Regions from separate parts of the Chryseobacterium tructae genome, predicted to be linked through region 2. Evidence: riboswitches for the same ligand, from Rfam matches in the RefSeq annotation. Region 2 holds a riboswitch; each other region holds the start of a gene.

Region 1 (4,205 bases), 810 kb from region 2:
AATACCTTCAGAAATGCGATTGAAAAACAGCACTCATGTCTCATCAATCCGGATCATAACCGCATCAGCCTGGAAATGTATCAGATTCTAAACGACATCATCCATTGTGACCGAAAAGGGACTTTTAAAAGAATTTATCTGGAAGCTAAAGTTGCTGAATTGCTTCTTTTACAACTGGAACAGCTTTTCAAAAGTGACTCTTCCAACTCATCATTACTTAAAAAAGATGAAGAAAAAATATATGCAGTGAGGGACTTTATTATCAATAATCTCAGTACAAACTGTTCATTAATAGACCTTGCCCATCAGGTAGGAACAAACGAATTTACACTGAAAAAAGGATTTAAAGAACTATTCGGAACTACCGTTTTCAACTTCTGGAACGATCTGAAAATGGAAGAAGCGAAAAAAATGCTTCTTGAAGGAAACCTGAATATTAACGAGATCTCTGATATTATTGGATATAAAAACCCAAGACATTTCTCGGCTGCATTTAAGAGAAAATACAATTTAATCCCAAGTAAGCTTAGAAATACCAATGGACTGACTCATTAAATTCTTCAATGATTTCAGTTCATATTTACTGATAATGACCTTTTCAAAATCTATAATTTTTTAGGCTTAATGGGTCTATTTTCAGATACAAAAAGTTACCATAAAACACATCCTTTATTTTATTTCATTTAATATTCAACCGTATTTGTTAACGATTTGGTAATAAAAAAAACCTTTGAAAACACTGATTTTTATCATATCATTAAAAAACAAAGTTTCACAAACAAAACACAATCAACCCATTACCTAAAATTAATTATTGTTTACATAAAATATTTTGTCGTTCTCATAAAATGGCTATATTTACCACCAAGGAGTTCTTAACACCTTCTTTATCAACCGAAATTGGTTACACTTAGCTGTGAATTAAAAGGGAATCGTGTGTAAATCACGAACTGTCGCGCAACTGTAAGTAACACTAAAAGGTTTTTATCAAATCAATATCCACTGTATGCTCCGGTATATGGGAAGGATGATAAAAACTGTTACAAGTCAGGAGACCTGCCTATTTCGTAGTGACGATGCTTTCGCGATCTGAAGCTTATAGTCAGGTATGATACGGTATGGATAATTGTGTGATAAAATTGCTTATCAACTTATTTAATTTTTGAGATAGATACTAGCAGAACAGTATATGTTTATTCTGCAGGTCTGTAACTCATCCGTGTCCCCTTTCCGTAATTTTTCTTTCTCACAAAACATCGTGAAGTTTACCAAGAACTTTTTATAGGGTTTAATCTATGTAAAAAGTTAAAAGATGTACCAAACCAATCACAATTATGTATCCACGAGCAGCAGATCTATGACATCACAGATCTCATTATGCAGAATTTCTCAAAAATATCTGTCTTTGTGCTCACCAACAACCCATCTGATTTCCTTTAACCATTCTCTTTTTACATCCTCACCCCAGCATAAAAGCTCTTCTTTCTTACCGAACAAAATTCAACTAAACAATAAATATTAAAATGACTACACATGAAAACTGGAAGTCTCCCGGTGCCCAATTCCGGGAGGCTATGCAAAAAGAAAGTCCTCTTCAGATTGTTGGAGCCATCAATGCCAATCATGCATTACTGGCGAAACAAGCCGGCTTTAATGCCATTTATCTTTCTGGAGGTGGTGTTGCTGCCGGATCTTTAGGAATTCCGGATTTGGGAATCACCACGCTGGAAGATGTATTAATAGACATTCAGCGCATTACCAATGTTTGCGATTTACCTTTATTGGTAGATGTAGATACAGGATTTGGTCCATCAGCCTTTAATGTTGCAAGAACTGTAAAGTCATTAATCAAAGCGGGAGCAGCAGCTCTGCATATCGAAGATCAGGTAGGAGCAAAACGTTGTGGACACCGTCCTGGAAAAGAAATCGTAAGCAAAGAAGAAATGGTAGACCGATTGAAAGCTGCCGCTGATGCCCGTACCGATGAAAGCTTTGTTATCGGAGCCAGAACCGATGCTTTTGCCAATGAAGGACTGGAAAAAACCTTAGAAAGAGCTGCCGCCTACAAAGAAGCTGGTGCCGATTTTATTTTCGCAGAAGCCGTTCCCGATTTAAGCTTCTATCAAAAATTTGTAGATGCCACAGGAATCCCCGTCTTGGCTAATATCACTGAATTTGGAATGATCAGCATGTATACTGTTGATGAATTAAAAACCGCAGGAGTAGGACTGATCCTCTACCCTCTTTCAGCTTTCCGTGCTGCTAATAAAGCGGCTCTCAATGTTTATGAGCACATTCGCAAAGACGGAACACAGGCCCATGTATTAGACACGATGCAAACCAGAGAAGAGCTCTACCAAAGCATTGGATACCATAATTATGAACAAAAATTAGATAACCTTTTTAAACAAAATAGTAATGTCAACGAATAGCGAACCAACATTCAAGCCTAAGAAAAGCGTAGCCCTTTCAGGAGTAGCAGCAGGTAATACCGCGCTTTGTAGCGTAGGAAAAAGTGGAAATGATCTTCATTACAGAGGATATGATATCCTGGATCTGGCAGAGAAAGCAGAGTTTGAAGAAGTAGCTTATCTCTTGATCTATGGTCAGCTGCCTACCGGAGCCCAGTTGAAAAATTATAAAGCTAAATTAAAGTCTTTAAGAGGGCTACCCCATTCTGTAAGAAATATTTTAAAGAGTATTCCTGCAGCTGCTCATCCCATGGATGTAATGAGATCTATGGTATCTGCTATCGGAAGCATTCAGCCGGAAAAAGACGATCACAATGTTGCCGGAGCAAGAGATATTGCAGATAAATTATTAGCTTCATTCAGTTCCGGACTTTTATACTGGTATCACTATACACATAACGGTAAAGAAATCAATGTAGAGACAGACGATGATACTATTGGTGGACATTTCCTTCATCTTTTACATGGTAAAAAAGCGCCCGATTCCTGGGTAAAAGCAATGGAAATATCTCTTAATCTTTATGCTGAACATGAATTTAACGCCTCTACATTCACAGCTCGTGTTATTGCAGGAACTGCTTCAGATTTTTATTCATGCATCACAGGAGCAATCGGAGCTTTGAGAGGCCCAAAACATGGGGGTGCCAATGAAGTGGCATTCGAAATCCAAAGCCGTTACAATTCACCGGACGAAGCGGAAGCTGATATCCGCCAGCGTATTGCCAACAAAGAGGTCATCATCGGATTTGGACATCCGGTTTACACGATCTCAGATCCTAGAAACGTAGTCATTAAAAAAGTAGCAAAAGAACTTTCTGAGGAAGCGGGAGATATGTTGCTTTATAATATTGCAGAAAGATTAGAAACCGTCATGTGGGAAGAAAAGAAAATGTTTCCAAACCTGGATTGGTTTTCTGCCGTATCCTATCACTTAATGGGAGTACCCACTCTCATGTTTACACCGCTATTCGTTATTTCCAGAGTGACAGGATGGAGTGCCCACATTGTTGAACAGAGACAGGATGGAAAAATCATCCGTCCAAGTGCCAATTATACAGGCCCGGAGAATAAAGAATACATTTCTCTACAAGACAGAAAATAAACAGATTACCTAATAATAAAACTATAAAACAAAGATGTCATCACACATTTCAAATGAAAGACCACAACCAGATCAGGTATTAACAGATATTGCCGATTATGTATTGAACTATGAAATTAAAAACGATTTAGCATGGAAGACCGCACATTACTGTCTTCTGGATACGATCGGATGTGGTCTGGAAGCTTTAACTTATCCAGCTTGTACAAAACTTTTAGGCCCTATCGTGAAAGGAACAATTGTTCCTCATGGCGCGAAGGTTCCGGGAACACAATTTCAATTAGATCCTGTTCAGGCTGCTTTCAATATCGGAGCTATTATCCGTTGGCTAGACTTTAATGATACATGGCTGGCTGCTGAATGGGGACATCCTTCAGATAACCTGGGTGGAATTTTAGCAACAGCAGACTGGTTATCAAGAACTAATATTGCAGAAGGAAAAGCGCCTTTAAAAATGAAACAGGTATTGGAAGCTATGATCATGGCTCACGAGATTCAGGGCGTAATGGCATTGGAAAACTCTTTCAATAAAGTAGGTCTTGATCATGTATTATTGGTAAAACTGGCTTCTACAGCTGTTGTTGGAAATTGATAGGCTTAACTCGTGATGAGATCATCAATGCTGTCTCATT
Region 2 (4,205 bases):
TCAATCTGGATAATTCTGATTCCCGCCTTCTCCAGATCCTGAACTTCATCGCGAATGGCCAAGGCAATTTGCTTACAGGTTTCGGAACGAGGCTGATCATCACGTACAAATGACCATTGCAAGATGGTAACAGGCCCTGTTAACATCCCTTTACCCATTGATTGGTTTGAGACTGAGCATATTGAGACCAGTATACTGTCATCGGTTCAGGTCTGGAGACATCTCCAAAAATGATTGGTGGTTTTACACAACGACTTCCGTAGCTTTGAACCCAGCCGTTTTTAGTGAAGGTAAATCCTTTCAATTGCTCTCCGAAATACTCCACCATATCGTTACGCTCATATTCTCCATGAACAAGAACATCAATTCCAATGTCTTCCTGCCAACGAATGGTTCTCTGGGTCTCTTCTTTTAATAAAGTATCATATTGCTCTGCAGTAAGCTCTCCTTTTTTAAATTTAGCTCTCCAGCTTCTCACTTCAGCAGTCTGTGGAAATGATCCAATGGTTGTTGTAGGAAATAATGGAAGTTGTAGTGCCTTTTGTTGCGCTTCCTTACGGATATTGAATAGATTTTTTCTTTGTGAATCTGCCTCTGTTACAGAATTTGCTCTTTGTTTTACACTTTCATTATGAATGAGTGAAGATGTTTTTCTGTCTGAAACCGATTGTTTATTCTCCTCAAAATCCTGAAGAATATTTTGATCTGAAGCTCCTGAAACTAATTCTTTAAGCGTTACTACTTCTTTTACCTTTTGTTTGGCAAAAGCCAGCCAGTTTTTGATTTCAGCAGTAAGGTCGGTTTCAAAGTCTAAATCGCATGGTGAGTGCAGTAAAGAACACGACGGAGCAATGAAAACTCTTTCAGAACCTAATTTTTCAATTGCTTTTTGGATGATGGATAAAGATCTTTCATAATCATTTTTCCAGATATTTCTTCCATCTACCACTCCAAGAGATAAGCTTAAGCTTTCTGGAGTAGAATGAAGGACATCTTCAAGCTGTTCAGGGTTTCTTACCAGATCAATATGCAGAACATTTACAGGAAGTGATGCAGCAAGGGGTATATTGTTTTTTAACCCTTCAAAATAAGTGGTTACAATGAATTTCAGCTTTGGAAATAGTCTTCTAAGTTCGGCATAAGCAAAAGTATACACTTCTTTTGCTTTTTCAGTGATATCTAAAGCTAAGAAAGGTTCATCAAACTGAATCCATTCAGCACCCTGACTTTGTAATTTTGATACAATCTCAATATAGACCGGAAGAAGATTGTGAGCAAGATCCAGTTTATCAAATCCTTCTTCTTTTTCCTTTCCTAAAAGTAAATAAGAAACCAAACCGATAATCACAGGTTTTGCATTAATTCCTGCTTGCTTTGCTCCTGCAAATTCATTGAAAATTTTATCTGAAGTAAGCTTGAATTGTTGATTTTTATAAAACTCAGGAACAATATAATGATAATTGGTATCAAACCATTTGGTCATTTCCATGGCGGTGATATCCAATCCGTCTTTCTGATAACCTCTTGCCATAGCAAAGTAAAGATCCAGTTCAGAATTGTTCTTTTTAAGAGCTACTTCATGATAACGAGTAGGAATCGCACCTACTACAAGGCTCATTTACTTACAGTTGCGCGACAGCTCGTGATTCTCACACGATTCCCTATTAATCTACCTTAAGTAAAACCTTTCCTGTTTGATGAAGATTGTAAAGAACTGATCTTTTAACAAAATTAACTTTGATAAAAGATTTTAATTTTGTGTAAAATTACTAATCCAGAATATATTAACAATAGAAAGGTTTTTATTCGGTTGAATAATCTTTTTAATTTTGTTTTTTTAGAATATAATTCTGTAAATTCGAATGATTTTTAAACTTAAAAGAATAATATTCTGTGGAACATCTCGATGATAAGGATATAAAACTGCTGAAATTGCTTCAGAACAATGCAAAACTGACAGTTAAAGAGCTTGCTAAAGAAATTAACCTCTCTCCTTCCCCCGTTTTTGAAAGAGTAAAAAGACTGGAGCAGGAAGGTTTCGTGAAAAGGTATGCTGCTATTTTAGATGCAGAAAAGCTTAACCGTGGATTTACGGTATTTTGCCAAATCAAATTAAAGATCCATGATCGTTCTGTAGGCTATGATTTTGTAAAAGAAATTCTGGAAATTGAAGAAGTGGCAGAATGCTACAATATTTCCGGTGATTTTGATTTTCTGTTAAAAGTTCAGGTTCGGGATATGAAACATTATCAGGATTTTGTATTTAATAAGCTCGGTTCTGTAGATTCTATAGGAAGTACACACAGTACATTTGTAATGGCTGAAGTAAAGAATAATCAGGGTTTGACTTTGTAAAATAAAAAAAGCCGCTCTATTGTTAGAGCGGCAATACTTTTTTAACTTTTAATGGGGTTGCTGATTAGCAAGTAGAACCACACTCTAATAATTTGATGTGGATTACACCATTAACTACACACTGTGTTTGGCATAAAGCGTTTCCTACAACGGTACCTACACCGCCGATAACTCCACCTACTGTAGATCCTACACCGGTAACAACACCTCCAACGATAGTACCTACTCCTCCAAGAACGCCACCAACAACGCCTCCTAGACCTCCTAGTAAACCTCCGATTGGATCAAGTAATCCTTCTCCTGAAATTGATTTAGTTCGTTTCTGTCTAGTTTTTTGAAATTTTTCATGATTAAAATTTTATATGATTAATACATAGCAAATATATGATAATTAATAATAAACTTATATTATTTTGAATAAAATAATTAAACAATTTTATCATTTAATATTTCGTTAATATAAATGGGTAATATTAAAAATATCGTTTTTATTTGTATCTGATTGATTTACTAAATTTTAAAAAACATATTTCAAATTTTAAATTTTAGAGTTAATATTTTCAATGGAAATGAACTTTTTTATGGTTAATATTTAATATTTGTTAAAATGAGGTTTTTGATCTCAAAAATGAAGGCTTAAGCCGGAAAAAAGAACGTCTTTTTAAGCTAGTTTCGTTAGCTTTAGTTAAGGAATGATAAAATTCTCCAAATTTTAGGGTAAAAACTGCTCTGATTATTGATAGCGGGGAGCAAAATTTGTATTTTTGTGGACATACTTCTATCAATGTCAATTTTTTCAAATAATATACGCTCTCTAAGAGCCAAGAGAAAGCTTTCTCAACAAAATGTAGCTGATGACCTTGCGATCTCCAGAGTGAGATATTCTAAATACGAAAATGGAATCTCGGAACCTCCTATGGAGCTTCTTATAAAAATCGCCAAGTATTTTCATGTGAGTATAGATTTGCTGCTATCAGTGGATCTTCAGAAATATTCAACAGAAGATATGCTAAAGCTTCCGGATAACAGAATTGTTCTTCCTGTAGCTGTAGATGATCTTGGAAATGACACCATAGAAATTATTCCACAAAAAGCTTCCATGGGATATTTGGAAGGATATAGTGATGTGGGATATATTGAAAGTCTTCAGCGTATTGCCCTTCCCTTTTTAAATAATGGAAAATACAGAGCATTTCCGGCAGATGGAGATTCGATGCCACCATTCAGAAATGGCTCCTATATTGTAGGAAAATATGTAGAGGGAATTGATGAGTTGAAACCTGGAAAAACTTATGTTTTCATTACTCAAAATGATGGGATTACCTATAAACGTTTTAAGGAAAATAAAGGAAATGCAATTTCTGTAAGTGCAGATAATTCTTTCTATGAACCCTATGATATTCCCTTTGAAGATATTGTGGAAATCTGGCAGTATGCTTCAGGAATTTTCCCTGAAGATTTTGAACCTGGAGATTATGAAAGCTATAATTTCAAGGAAATGTTCCGGGAACTAAGACAAGACATTAAAGAACTGGATAACAAAGTTTCTATACGCCGTAGAAAGTCTTCAAAATAAACGAATTGGTTACGTCATATTACAAAGCAAACAGGCTCTTCAAAATGAATTGGAGAGCCTGTTTTAAAACCAGCTAAAATGTAAAATATGATGTTAAAATACGTTCTGTTTATACAGGAGATGCTCTCAGCATGAGATCATGTAAATCTGTATTTTTAAGGTAGGGCTGTAGATACTGACTCCCTGGTCCATAGGCTGCCACTTCTACATAATCTCCTGAATGATCCATACTGATCCAGCCTACCGAATTCCGGCTTTTCTGAATTTCTGAATA
Region 3 (4,205 bases), 1.2 Mb from region 2:
CTTTGGTGTAGCTGAACGTTCCTTCAATTCACCTACCACAAACGATACCAGATACCAAGTTTGCTCAATAACCAAAACTTTCACGGCGGTTCTCATTCTTCAGCTTGTGGATCAGGGAAAAATTGATTTAAACAAAAAAATACTTGACTATTTACCGGATTACAAAGGAGAAGGCGGTTCTAAGGTGTCTATTCGTCAGCTATTGAATCATACATCCGGAATGAAAAATACAGATACAGCAAGAGACGAAAATTTTTTAAAATACGGATTGGGATTCTATAACAGACCCTACGAATTAAAAGAGATTGTCAATCAATTTTGTTCCAACCCTTTGGTTAATGAACCGGGAACAAAGTTTGACTACAATAATGGAGAATACATGATCCTTGGTCGAATCTTGGAGGTCGTTTATCAAATGACTTATGAAGAAATCCTGAGTCAAAAAATCCTTGTCCCTCTAAAAATGAATAATTCAGGACTTATTTCCCATTACAAATTGATAAAGAATCTAGCTACGCCATACTACAAGGACAAGAATCTTGATCATTTAATTCCAAATATTCCAATTTATGTGGGAGATTTTTCTGCTGCAGGTGCAATGTATTCCTGTACATCCGATTTAATCAAATTTAACAATGCTCTTTTTGATGATAAGCTTATCAAAAAAGAAACTTTAAACCAATTGTTAACTCCTGGTCTGGATGATTATGGATATAGTGTTTGGATTCGTGATATTGAAAAATACAAGCGAATGGAGCGGTATGGAAGAATAGCAGGTGCAAATTGTGTATGGTTCCATTATTTGAACAATGGTTTAAGTATTATTATTTTATCAAATACCAACCTGACTGACCTGGGGGATTATGCCTCAAAAATTGGGAAGGCTATTCTTTAAACTCGTCCATTAAATTTATATATTTGAACCATTAAATTTTTTTCATCATGATTTTCATAAACAAAGCATTCTACGTATCTGCTTTCAGTATTTTTTCTTTAGCCTTCGTGAAAGGTCAAAATAAAGTTCCTTTTGGTGTTGTAAAAGCTGAAGAAGGATATGCCAATGTACGTGTTCATAAGGATAACTACAGAAAAATTGTAGATAAGATCAGAATGCGTAAAGGCGATGTATTTGTTTATGTAAAACCTGCTCCGGGAGAAACGGAATGGATCTGGATCAAATATCCTGAAAAGCAAGATGATGACAAACCTTTTGTACGATATGAAACTCTTGACAAAGAAGGAATGGTTAACAAAGAACGTATTGCCTTTGTGGATCAACTTCCAGCCTATACCCCTTCCAAATCTAAGAATGGAAGATCATTGATCTTCACTGATAATTCCGATCCCAAAATTCCTACTGCACAAAGAAGTAAAGTCGTTATTGATGTTTACCCATCCAATGCCGGTTACCGTAAAAAGGAAAAAGATGCAGAAGGAAAACTTCTTACGATTGATAAAGTTAAACCGTGGGGAATTGGAAACGACCTTCCTGAAGGGATGACTGAAATCAAATCCATCAGACTTCAACAGCCCGGAAGAGGTTCTGTTTTTGTAAGAGAAGCCATCAAAAATATGTTCCAGCCTACTATGGACTTCAATAATGTGGGAGTGACCGCACTCGACAATGATAACATTTTTCTTTATATGATCAATGGTTCGGGAGAATATAGATATACGACTTTATGGACGATCAAAAAGGGAAGAGTAATCAGCCAGATTATTTATCATAATCCGGAATAAATTTATTAATTTTGCAGCCGAAAAAGTGTAACGCTTATTCATCATAGAAACTGGTTCTGTATAACCACAGATTAAAAGGGAACCGTGTGAAAATCACGGACTGTCGCGCAACTGTAAGTAACTGTAATCTTTATCAAAAGATCCACTGTGCGAGGCATGGGAAGGAGATAAAAGATGTTACAAGTCAGGAGACCTGCCACTTTCTTAAACAAGAAACTTTCGCGATTTGAAGTTTTATTGATCTGATGGATTGTTTCAGGGATTTCCAACGTTCCTGTCATCATTCTGTTGTTTTGATACTATTTCATTTCGCCTTAATTAATAATGAAATATGACTACAGAAGAAAGAATTGAAGCTGCCGAAACCAGAATCTTTAAAGCGGTATTCCCTAACACAACCAATCATTACGATACTCTTTTCGGAGGTACTGCCATGCAGCTTATGGATGAAGTAGCCTTTATTGCTGCGACCCGTTTCGCAAGAAAAAGGGTAGTAACAGTAAGCAGTGATAAAATCGATTTCAAAAAGCCTATTCCTGCAGGAACTATTGTAGAACTGATCGGAAAAGTCTCATACGTTGGAAAAACAAGTATGAAGGTAAACGTTGAAATCTACACTGAGCAGATGTATTCTTATGAAAGAGAAAAAGCAATCGTAGGTGATTTTACTTTTGTAGCGATTGATGAATTCAAGAAACCAATCCAGATACTATAAATAGAAAAGTTTCGGGCGGCCTTTGGCCGCCCGAAACTTTTTATGATATCTGTTTTACTCTCAATATCTCTGTTTTTACTGATACCAGAAGGACTAGACAAATGGCTTCCATACATTACAGAAGCAACAATAACATCCAACCTCCCTCTTCCAGCTTCCTAACTTAGATTATTTCAAAACTTTTTCTGTTTCAAGGCTTTTACTTAATAGTAGTTCAAAGGCCTCTCCCATTTCATCAGAAGCTCTTGTAATTGCATTTTCAAGCATATTTCTGATCTGCTTTTCCGTTACCCCCGCTTCCGTCCAGCTCTTTCCTGACGTATAAGAATTTAGGATAAAAGGCATAATTCTATCGATAGAACATGCAAAAATAGCATCTGGAGTAGCCTCCTCTTCAAACTCAAGCCATAGATTGAAAAATTCTGTACGTAAAGGCTCATCAAGAATCCCAAAGATCTTCTGTGCAGAAATCTTCTCTCTTTCAAACTTTCCTACCATAGCTGCTTCATCGAAAAGGAAAGTATCTCCTGCTTCAATTTCCACAAGGTCATGAATGGAAAGCATTCTTATGACTCTCAGCAAATCAATATCCGCACGGTTTTTCGCATAAGGATAAAGGATTTGCGCTAGAATAATGATCTGCCAGGAGTGCTCTGCTGTATTCTCTCTTCTGGAATCATCTGCATTATAATTTCTTCTCTGTACGTTTTTCAGGGCATCTACTGCCAGGATAAAATCGATCTCTTTCTGAATTTTCATCTTACTTTTCTCTATTATATTGATCTGATGGATACACCTTGGTTCTGGTTGTCCATTTATTGTTTTTCTTTTCTTTTATCGTAACTTTTACATAATCCTCATTGGTAAGGTCTTCTTCTTTTTCAAGAACCTTATCAAGTCCTTTATTAGGAATTACTTCAAATTCTGTGGTGAAAAGTCGGCAGCAGCCATCCTTTCCAAAGGTAATAATGCGCTTACGAACCGGATCTGTTTCAAAAAAATCAAAATTATCTGATCCCAACTCTGTAAGTTCTTTACTTTTTACAAACGACATTCTGGTACTATTGAATACATATACATCATAAGACGCTGAACTGTAATTCCCCATATTCCCATTTCTTATCGCCAGATCTTCGGTTCCGTCAAAATTGAAATCACCAAAAATCAGAGGGCTTTGCTCTTTCGCCAGCGGGATTATTTTTCCACGTTCCAATCTCTGTCCCTTTCCAAGATATAGCACCAGATTATCTGATGTAAAAGTTTGTACTTTGCTGTTTTTATTATCAAACAACTCCACTGTACCTTTATCCATACATTGATCATCAAAACAATTATTGATTGTAATAATGGCATCATAGTTTTTCGAAGCATCTTTTACCTCAAACTGATATTGCCCGAAACATAAAGGGCCTAATAATATAAAAGCAGATAAACTCTTGTAATAATTTAAAATATTCATGTTCATAGTAATATTGGATTCAAGTGTTTTATAAAAACGTCCAAACAAAAATACGAATCATAGTTCCTATTTCAAAACTCAGACGTATTAATATGATGATAAACAATAAGGACTAAATAATCACTGGTGAAACAATAAAGCCAAAGTACAGCTATTTGTATTTTGTTTTGAATCATTTTATAAATCCTAATTACCCATATCTTTTCTCATAAACTAATGGAGTACTACCTTGGAAGGATCTAAAATATTCTTACTATTCAATCTCAAAATAAAATTCTCGCGTTTTACTTC
Region 4 (4,205 bases), 1.2 Mb from region 2:
AAATCCCGCCGTTTTCCTTTAAAAAAAATCTAATTATTGAATATCGACTACGTACATAGTTCCTTTATCTACCTTCCCGGTTTTAGGAAGTATTTTTGCTTTAGGATTTCCGTTCCCATCATCTACTACTCCAAAGTCATCATCATTGAAAACAGCCAGTTTATTATTTCCTAAATAAACAATTCCCTCGAATTTATCATGTTCATATCCCAGTTTAGCCACCAGGTCTACTGCTAATTTTTTAGAAACAGGTTTAATCCCTGCCTTGGTAAGCTCATCCCATGTACATTGTTCCAGAGCTTTTCCATTGACCAGCATTCCGTCTGCAGCTGCAAGATCAGTTCCGTTTACATCTGTGGCTTCAGCTAGATTAATTCTGTACACTTTTTTAATTCCACTTTGTGTTCCAAAATTACCGTCTCTCTCAATAACAAGAAATTCATTATTACCTAATGCTGTAATATCACAAACTGAGTCGGAAGCTCCGCCATCCTGTTTATAAAGATATTGCTTTGTTTTTCCGGTGGTGATATCGAAAGTAACGATCCTCGTTAAGGTTGTATTGGTTGCCAAAGCTTTTGAAGGAACAAACATCATAGATTGTATGGTTCCTACTAATGTTTTTCCATCCGGAGTTATACAAAGTCCTTCCATCCCTCTATTGGCTCTTCTTTTCGCCAAAACGGCAGGTAATTTTCTATTTCCTGTATTTACACCAATCGGGCTTATTCTTTCAAGCTCTACTCCATCGGCATTGTAATGAACAATATGCGGACCGTATTCATCGGATACCCAGAATGTCCCATCTGCTGCTGCCACAATACTTTCACTGTCTAAACCATAATTATCTGTGCCCAAACATTTCCTGCTGCATCATATGCTACTTCACCTGTACTGCCCATTCCCACAGGATTTGGAAGCCCTGTAATGGGTTTTCCTGCTGGATTTTTAAGCTTAATATACTTGATAACCTCTATTTTTCCGTCTGCATTAATTTTAAAATGCATAATGGTAGGAGTAAAATCAGGGGTTAAAAACTTTTTCCCTTTCAGATAATCTGTATTCGGACCACGGTCTGTAATGACATAAAACTCTCCTTTTCTCGTAGGATGAGCTGCTGCTCCGGAACCGAATCCGCCATTAATTACATCCACACCATTTATCGTTGCCAATTTCGTAAATGGAAACTCCTGTGGAAGTTTAGAATAATTAATGTCTTGGTTATTTACATTGGTGTCATCGTCTTTGCTGCATGACCATAATGCAGTCATCATCAAAGCAGATAATAGTAGTTTTTTCATATTAACTTTTATGGCGCGAAAGTATAAATTGATTATAAACTGATCTTGAATATAATGATAATTGTATTTTAACAATAGAATCTAAAGATGAATTCAATATAAACAACAAAAACACTATTTTAACTTAAAAAAGTAAATATTTATACCCAATATCCTATCAATCAATAAAATTCATTTTTAAATAATACAATTAATTTTCAAAAAGACTAGAAACAAATCTATAATTCACAAAACAGATATCAAAAATTTATGTGATATATTTGTCCTCTTTAAGGTTGAACACTGTTCATAATAGGGAATCAAGTGAGAATATTATCCAAATCTTGAGCTGTACCCGCAACTGTAAGCTGTTTATTCCTATAGTTTCATTATACCACTGGGCTTTGCCTGGGAAGGTTAGCTATAGGATGCGAGCCAGGAGACCTACCTTAAATAGACATTTAGTTTTAGGATATGGACATATCGTATGTCTTCATTTCCTATCAATAAGTTTCGGGAATAAAACTTTAATTTAATTATATTATGAGAAAAATCTATTTTTTTTTCTTACTGCTTTGTACGCAGTTTTTCTTTGCCCAATTCACAGAAAACGACATTAAGTTTTGGGTAGGAACCGGTTCTAAAAAAGCCTATTTCATTGCCGATTTTAATGACAACAATACTCCTACCTCTTATGCCTGGGGCTACCGTTTTGATGATGATAATTTAAAGGCAGAAGACATGATCAATGCTATCATTTCGGCAGAACCTAAAATGGAAGCTGATATTCTTTCAGGGTATATGTACAGTTTTGCCTACAACCACCATACACCAAGCACCGATGATTATTGGATTCCGTGGTTTGGGCCAAATGCAGAAAATATGTCTAATAACAATAATGGCCCAGGATCTGTTAATTTAACAGACGGGCTATGGTTTGGTATTTCCTATGGTATTGATGAAATAGATACTCCTCCATCAACTCCGGTACCTGCCTACAGTTCTCAATGGTACACCTCATCTCAAATTACCAACTGGATTGGAACTGGAACTCATAAAAGTCTTGTTGTTGTAGATTTTGGAACCCATAATGCTAATGGCAATGCCAATTCTTTTGTTTTTGGAATTCAATATAATGGCAGCATAACAGCGGAGCAAGCTCTGCAACTGATTCAGTCAAACGCTTCCTATTTCAATTTTACCTCCAATAATAACCAGGTTTCAAGTTTATCATTAAATAGCTTCTCAGGAAATAGCTCAGGAGCTGGAAACTGGAAATTATATACAGGAAAAGACCTTTCAAGCTGGCAGAAAAAAACTAATCTTAGTCAAATTCAACTGAACAACAATACGTGGTTGGGATTAAGCTTCGGTGAAAGAAGACCATTCACTCCTACTGAGGCAAGCAATGCTACATTATCTGTGGCTTCAGTCAATAAAAAAGCTTCCTTCAGCATTTACCCAAATCCAACAAGTGATTTTATTCAGATTGAAACATCTGAAAGCATCCAAGAAGTGAATATCTATTCTTCTTTAGGACAGAAAGTGATGACTTCCCCAACAACGAAGATTAATGTTAAATCTTTAAATACTGGAGTATACTGGGTTGAGGTTAAGACTAAGAATGGTTCTACCGTTCATAAGATTGTAAAGAAGTAGAGAGGGGATTATCACGTCTTCAATTGTGGTTTAATTCCTCATATTTATTTTGCTCAAGATATATATTCGTGACTAAAACAAAAAACGCATCCCAATTGGGATGCGTTTTTCGATATGATCATACAATCAATTATTTTTTCTCTGCTCTTTGAAGAACCTCATCTACCATTCCGTAGCTCTTAGCTTCTTCAGAAGTCATCCAGTAATCTCTGTCGGAAGATTCTCTACCCATTCATAAGTTTGTCCTGAATGGTGAGCGATGATGTCATAAAGCTCCTGCTTTAATTTCAGCATTTCTCTTAAGTTGATTTCCATATCAGAAGCTACTCCCTGAGCACCTCCTGAAGGCTGGTGAATCATTACTCTTGAATGCTTAAGCGCAGAACGTTTTCCTTTTTCTCCAGCAACCAATAATACAGCTCCCATTGATGCAGCCATTCCTGTACAAATTGTCGCAACATCCGGCTTAATGATCTGCATTGTGTCATAAATACCTAATCCTGCGTATACGCTACCACCAGGAGAGTTGATATAGATTTGAATATCTTTAGAAGGATCTGCACTTTCCAAGAATAAAAGCTGAGCTGTAACGATGTTCGCTACTTGATCATCAATTCCTGTTCCAAGGAAGATAATTCTGTCCATCATCAAACGAGAGAAACGTCCATCTGAGCAACGTTTAATCTTCTTTCCTCCATGATGTACGGAGTTAAGTTCGTTGGGCCATACATTCCCATATACTGATCGGTAGCTAAACCGTTGTTTCCTAAATGTTTTACAGAGAAATCTCTGAATTCTTTTTTAATGTCCATATTGATATTATGTATTATTTTAAAATATTTTCAAAGTTTAAATTACAATATTTATTCCTAAAATTTTATAGGACTTTTTGTCACAGAATCCGGAATCCTTTTGTCTTTAAACTATCTTTTTCTACCTGCATAGATTCCCTTGATTGGGGAATATTCGATAATATTACTGAGTCTGATAGAAGCTTGTTTCAATAAAGTAATCTTTTTAATCAGCTCATAATACTTTACATCATCCGTACTGCTGTATTGATCAAGTTCTTTCGCTGTTTCTGTAATCAGATAATCAATATATCTGTATTTATGTAGCAAAACATCACCCTGGATCTGATCTGCAACTTTATCACCATAATTAGGCGGATAAATATTTCTGGAAGCCCAGTTTTCCAGTTCATCCAGCGGCATCAAAGCATCTACAACCTTTGTAGTAATCTCTTCATCCATAAAAGATACAAAA

What was found. A riboswitch is a leader RNA that binds a small molecule or an ion and turns the genes downstream of it on or off. The one in region 2 is predicted to bind cobalamin.
Region 1: linked by a shared signal. The riboswitch ahead of prpB (methylisocitrate lyase) and the one ahead of metE (5-methyltetrahydropteroyltriglutamate--homocysteine S-methyltransferase) in region 2 are both predicted to bind cobalamin.
Region 3: linked by a shared signal. The riboswitch ahead of QWZ06_RS06715 (acyl-CoA thioesterase) and the one ahead of metE (5-methyltetrahydropteroyltriglutamate--homocysteine S-methyltransferase) in region 2 are both predicted to bind cobalamin.
Region 4: linked by a shared signal. The riboswitch ahead of QWZ06_RS18620 (T9SS type A sorting domain-containing protein) and the one ahead of metE (5-methyltetrahydropteroyltriglutamate--homocysteine S-methyltransferase) in region 2 are both predicted to bind cobalamin.

What each region holds. Positions count from the first base shown of each region.
Region 1 covers NZ_JAUFQR010000001.1:1,773,713-1,777,917, reverse strand. Annotated here, with positions in the region: gene QWZ06_RS08695 (helix-turn-helix domain-containing protein) at 1-555, shown strand, start outside; cobalamin riboswitch at 885-1,078, shown strand; gene prpB (methylisocitrate lyase) at 1,524-2,432, shown strand; gene prpC (bifunctional 2-methylcitrate synthase/citrate synthase) at 2,419-3,573, shown strand; partial or broken gene QWZ06_RS08680 (bifunctional 2-methylcitrate dehydratase/aconitate hydratase) at 3,608-4,205, shown strand, end outside.
Region 2 covers NZ_JAUFQR010000001.1:2,578,994-2,583,198, forward strand. Annotated here, with positions in the region: partial or broken gene metE (5-methyltetrahydropteroyltriglutamate--homocysteine S-methyltransferase) at 1-1,597, opposite strand, end outside; cobalamin riboswitch at 1,572-1,704, opposite strand; gene QWZ06_RS12770 (Lrp/AsnC family transcriptional regulator) at 1,894-2,355, shown strand; gene QWZ06_RS12775 (hypothetical protein) at 2,451-2,693, shown strand; gene QWZ06_RS12780 (XRE family transcriptional regulator) at 3,140-3,931, shown strand; gene QWZ06_RS12785 (alkaline phosphatase) at 4,041-4,205, opposite strand, start outside.
Region 3 covers NZ_JAUFQR010000001.1:1,383,004-1,387,208, reverse strand. Annotated here, with positions in the region: gene QWZ06_RS06725 (serine hydrolase domain-containing protein) at 1-895, shown strand, start outside; gene QWZ06_RS06720 (hypothetical protein) at 943-1,740, shown strand; cobalamin riboswitch at 1,775-1,955, shown strand; gene QWZ06_RS06715 (acyl-CoA thioesterase) at 2,072-2,455, shown strand; gene QWZ06_RS06710 (HD domain-containing protein) at 2,624-3,214, opposite strand; gene QWZ06_RS06705 (XAC2610-related protein) at 3,216-3,914, opposite strand.
Region 4 covers NZ_JAUFQR010000001.1:3,768,396-3,772,600, forward strand. Annotated here, with positions in the region: gene QWZ06_RS18610 (esterase-like activity of phytase family protein) at 34-858, opposite strand; gene QWZ06_RS18615 (esterase-like activity of phytase family protein) at 834-1,301, opposite strand; cobalamin riboswitch at 1,557-1,746, shown strand; gene QWZ06_RS18620 (T9SS type A sorting domain-containing protein) at 1,824-2,939, shown strand; partial or broken gene clpP (ATP-dependent Clp endopeptidase proteolytic subunit ClpP) at 3,070-3,751, opposite strand; gene dnaG (DNA primase) at 3,863-4,205, opposite strand, start outside.